Regions from separate parts of the Aeromonas enteropelogenes genome, predicted to be linked through region 2. Evidence: riboswitches for the same ligand, from Rfam matches in the RefSeq annotation. Region 2 holds a riboswitch; the other holds the start of a gene.
The links. A riboswitch is a leader RNA that binds a small molecule or an ion and turns the genes downstream of it on or off. The one in region 2 is predicted to bind lysine.
Positions count from the first base shown of each region.

Region 1 (2,203 bases), 770 kb from region 2:
GGTAGCATGGCCATTACCCCTTGCGGCGCGGCCTTGATCCAGTTCTTGGCACCGAGCTTGAGGCGCATGGCCAGACCTATGGAGACCACCAGGCTGCACAGGGCGCCGTACACCAGGGAGGATCCCACGTTGGTGTTCTCGAACGAACCGAGCACGCTGAACGGCAACCCTTGCTCGCTCAGCACGGCGGCACCTGAGTCAATCATGAAGTAGATGGTGGCGGCGGTCAGGGTCAGGATCGGCAGCACCATGTCGATCATGCCGCCGTTGCTCTCTTCCGGGCTCTCCATGTCCAGACCGATGGGGCGGCCCTTGGACTCATCCCACAGCTTGCCTTCCAGCGCCCACTCTTCATGCTGGCGCATCGGGCCGATATCGAGCTGGAATGCGATCACCACCAGCACCATCACCAGGGTGAAGACGGCATAGAGGTTCATCGGGATCATCTCGACAAACGCGGCGATGGGGCTCTGCTCGGTCAGACCATGGGCCGCCATAATGCCGCCCACCAGGGCGATGATGTAGGCCCCCCAGGAGGAGATGGGCATCAGCACGCACACCGGCGCCGCGGTGGAGTCGAGCAGATAGGCCAGTTTGGCACGGGAGATCTGGAAACGGTCGGTCACCGGACGGCAGATGGCCCCCACAGACAGACTGTGGAAGAAGTCGTCGATAAAGAAGGCAAAGACCATCATGCCGGTGAGCGCCTTGGCCCCCTTGCGGGTCTTGGCACGACGTTCGGCCCACTCGGCAAAGGCCCGGGTCGCGCCGGAGACGCTCATCAGACTGATGAGGCCACCCAGCAGCAGCATGAACAACAGCATATTAATGTTGTCGCTATTGAGGGCACCATCAACCCAGAAAATCTTGAGCACTGTGTTCAGCAGGTAATGCAGGGAATCGAGCGGTGAAAACTGGTTGAGCAGCAGGCTGCCGGCCAGGATACCGACCCCGAGCGACAGCAGGACGCGGCGGGTCAGGATCGCCAGGGCGACAGCCAATAAGGGGGGAACGACAGACCAACCGGAGTCGGCGAAATGACTAATGTCCATGATCTCTTTGCACCTAAAGATACAGGTGGAGATCTACCGAGAGGATCTAAAGAAACAAAACCCATGGGGAGGTCATACTCCTCAGCCCCTTCAGGTAGCGCTCCATAGTGGATGACTATGGCAGTCCTGCACCTATTAGATGCAGAACCAGCAGCCCGGTATGATGGCCTGGCCACTTCGGCGCTGACTCCTTTCCTTGTGCATCATCGGCATCACCCTCCGCACAAGTAGTCATAGGCAGCGCGCCTCTACTTAAAGGTATTCGCAGGACATTTTATCCAGCCATCAGCTTATAGCAAGTTTTTTGATTAAATAACCATAACAAACACGTCACCAAGCATCAAAAAGGTAGTCAAATGATGCGCTATTGAATTTTTTGGCGCTATTTTCAACTAGTCAGGCGCCATTGATATCCCGTTGAACAATGTCCCGACTACCAATTATTGCTGCCAGCATTATCCGGATAAGGCTCCTGTTATATTTCCACTGCCTTGACATATTTAATTTGAGACGCAAGAATCAGAGTCGACATATATATTTCCTTGTGACGCTACATGGTAAATCCTATGCATGATTTCTTGAAAGTACTGCTTAATATCCGCAGCCTGCGCGCGACTTGCCGCGAGCTATCCTTGGCACAACTGGAAGAGGGCTTGGAAAAACTTTCGATTATCGTAGCCGAACGCCAGCAGGATGAGGCCGCTGAACGTCAGGCTCGCGAAGAGCATCAACGGAAAATTGAAGAATACAGTGAAATGCTCAAAGCGGCCGGTATTGATCCTGCCGACCTGGTCAAAGTTGTCGCAGCCAGCCCGGCCAAATCCGAAAAAACCAAGCGGGCACCCCGTCCTGCCAAATATCGTTATCAGGATAACGGCGTAGAGAAAACCTGGACTGGCCAGGGACGCATGCCGTCGGTGATTGCCAATGCCATTGCGGCAGGCCAATCGCTGGAAGATTTCGCTATTTGATGACATGCCATCCAATAAAAAACCTCGCCAAGGCGAGGTTTTTTATTATTTTTCCCATCAGACATTCGAGGGCTGGCGATCGGCAGCTTTGAGCCACACCACCTCCCCCTTGCCTTCCCGGCTCAAGAGGTAACGGGCGATGGTAAAAAACCAGTCGCTCATCCGGTTCAGATAAGGCAG
Region 1 is NZ_CP083625.1:3,881,222-3,883,424, forward strand. Features, by position in the region: gene LA321_RS17875 (Na+/H+ antiporter NhaC family protein) at 1-1,052, opposite strand, end outside; lysine riboswitch at 1,140-1,311, opposite strand; gene LA321_RS17880 (H-NS family histone-like protein) at 1,619-2,023, shown strand; gene LA321_RS17885 (cob(I)yrinic acid a,c-diamide adenosyltransferase) at 2,081-2,203, opposite strand, start outside.
Region 1: linked by a shared signal. The riboswitch ahead of LA321_RS17875 (Na+/H+ antiporter NhaC family protein) and the one ahead of lysC (lysine-sensitive aspartokinase 3) in region 2 are both predicted to bind lysine.

Region 2 (2,203 bases):
GCTTAATCCAGCAGCTCCTGATGGAGGCAGTTGACTATGTTGCCGGCGTCCGACTCCTGTACCAGGAAGCAGAGGTTGTGGGCGCTGGCGCCGTAACAGATCATCCGGATGTTGTGATCCCGCAGGGTCGAGAAGACCTGGCTGCCAACCCCGTTCACCTCGCTCATGCGGTTGCCGATGAGGGCCACCAGCGCAAGCCCCGTCTCCACTTCCACCTTGCACAGCTGCCCCAGCTCCGCCAGCACCTTGTCACTCAAGACCGGCTCGCCGTTGCTCTGGCTGCCGGTGTGATCCAGGGTGAGCGACACGCTCACCTCCGAGGTGGTGATGAGATCCACCGAGATGCGGTGGCGGGCCAGGATGCCGAACACCTCGGCCAGAAAGCCATAGGCGTGGAACATGTTGAGGCTGTGCAGGGTCACCAGCACCTGGTTGCGGCGCAGGGCCACGGCGCGAAACAGCGGGCTCGAATCCGTGCTGGAGCGGATCCAGGTACCTCCCGCCGCCGGATCCTTGCTGGAGCCGACAAACACCGGAATGTTCTGGCGCACCGCAGGTTGCAGGGTCGCCGGATGCAGCACCTTGGCACCGAAGGTGGCCATCTCGGCCGCCTCGACGAAGCTGATCTCCGGGATGGGACGGGCACGGGTGACGAGGCGCGGATCCGTGGTGTAGATGCCGGGCACGTCGGTCCAGATCTCTATGCTGCCAGCGTCCAGCGCCTCGGCGAGCAGGGCTGCGCTGTAATCGGAGCCGCCGCGACCCAGGGTGGTGGTGCGGCCGTCGCCATCGGCGCCGATGAAGCCCTGGGTGATGATGAGGGTGTCCCCGAGCATGGGGGCCAGGGCTTGCTGGCATAGGGTGCGGGTGGCAGCGATATCCACGGTGGCCTTGCCAAAGCGACTGTCGGTGCGCATCAGCTGGCGCACATCCTGCCAGTGGGCCTTGACGCCACGCTGGTGCAACAGCTCGGTAAAGAGGCGGGTGGAGATGAGCTCACCACAGGCGATGAGGCGATCGGCCAGCTCGGCGTCGGTCTGCTGGCTGGCCTGGCGCGCCATGGTGCGGATCTCGCCAAGCTGGGCCCGGATGAACTCGCTCACGTCGTCCGGATGGCCCAGCTCGGCCAAAATGGCGTGCTGGATCTCCGCCAGCTTGCCCAGTTGCGTCTCCTGGCCCGCCTCATCCAGCTCGCCCTGTGCCAGCGCTACCAAGAGATTGGTGACGCCGGCGCTGGCGCTCAGCACTACCACCCGGGTGGCGGGGTTGGCCAGCACGATATCGGCGCAGTTGTTCATGGCCGCGGCGTTGGCGACACTGGTTCCGCCAAACTTGGCGACATTGATCGGGCTCATTGCGTACTCCTGTCTTAATATAAAAATCCGGTTCCATCGGGCAAAAAGAGAGGAGGAGGCTGAAAATGGCAGGAATGATCGAAGCTATCCCGGCCAGAAGCACTCCATCCGCAGAGCCCATCCCGTACCCGCCCTGTGAGAGCGCGGTGGGGGATGACCACTACCGATGACAACCCGGGGGATTCAGCCCCCGCAGCCGACAGCGAGGCGTCCAGTTACCTCGTCCATCTCGGCGCTGCTCCCCCTGACCCAAGTTCACCGGACTCTGGCGTCCTCCCTTGGGCTGCCTGGGCAGCGCTCCTCTTCTGGCTCCACCGTGGCGGTGGAGTACAATTAGAAATAACCTGCGTTGGATTACACTGTCAATCGAGTTTGTGAAAAAGTTCAAATTAGTCTTCAACCAAACGCAGAATCAACAAGTTACGCAATGCTTTTTGACAAAACCTTGGAGCGGCGCTGCCAGTTGTAGAGGCGCTGGCGCGCCACCGGCAGCTCTTCCACCTCCAGCGGCTCGAAACCCCGTTCCCGGAACCAGTGGATGGAGCGGGTGGTGAGCACGAACAGGCTGCGGATCCCGAGCCGCTTGGCCCGCTCGGCCACCTTGGCCACCAGCTGATCCCCGCGATTGGAGTTGCGGTAGTCGGGGTGGATGGCGACGCAGGCCATCTCGGCCATCGCTTCCTCGTGGAAGCAGTAGAGGGCGGCGCAGCCGATGATGAGACCATCGCGATCTATGATGGTGAACTTGTCGATCTCCATCTCCAGCTGCTCACGGGAGCGGCGTACCAGGATCCCTTCCTCCTCCAGCGGGCGGATGAGGTCGAGAATGCCGCCGATATCCTCTATGG
Region 2 is NZ_CP083625.1:3,109,471-3,111,673, forward strand. Features, by position in the region: gene lysC (lysine-sensitive aspartokinase 3) at 3-1,355, opposite strand; lysine riboswitch at 1,445-1,668, opposite strand; gene argA (amino-acid N-acetyltransferase) at 1,776-2,203, opposite strand, start outside.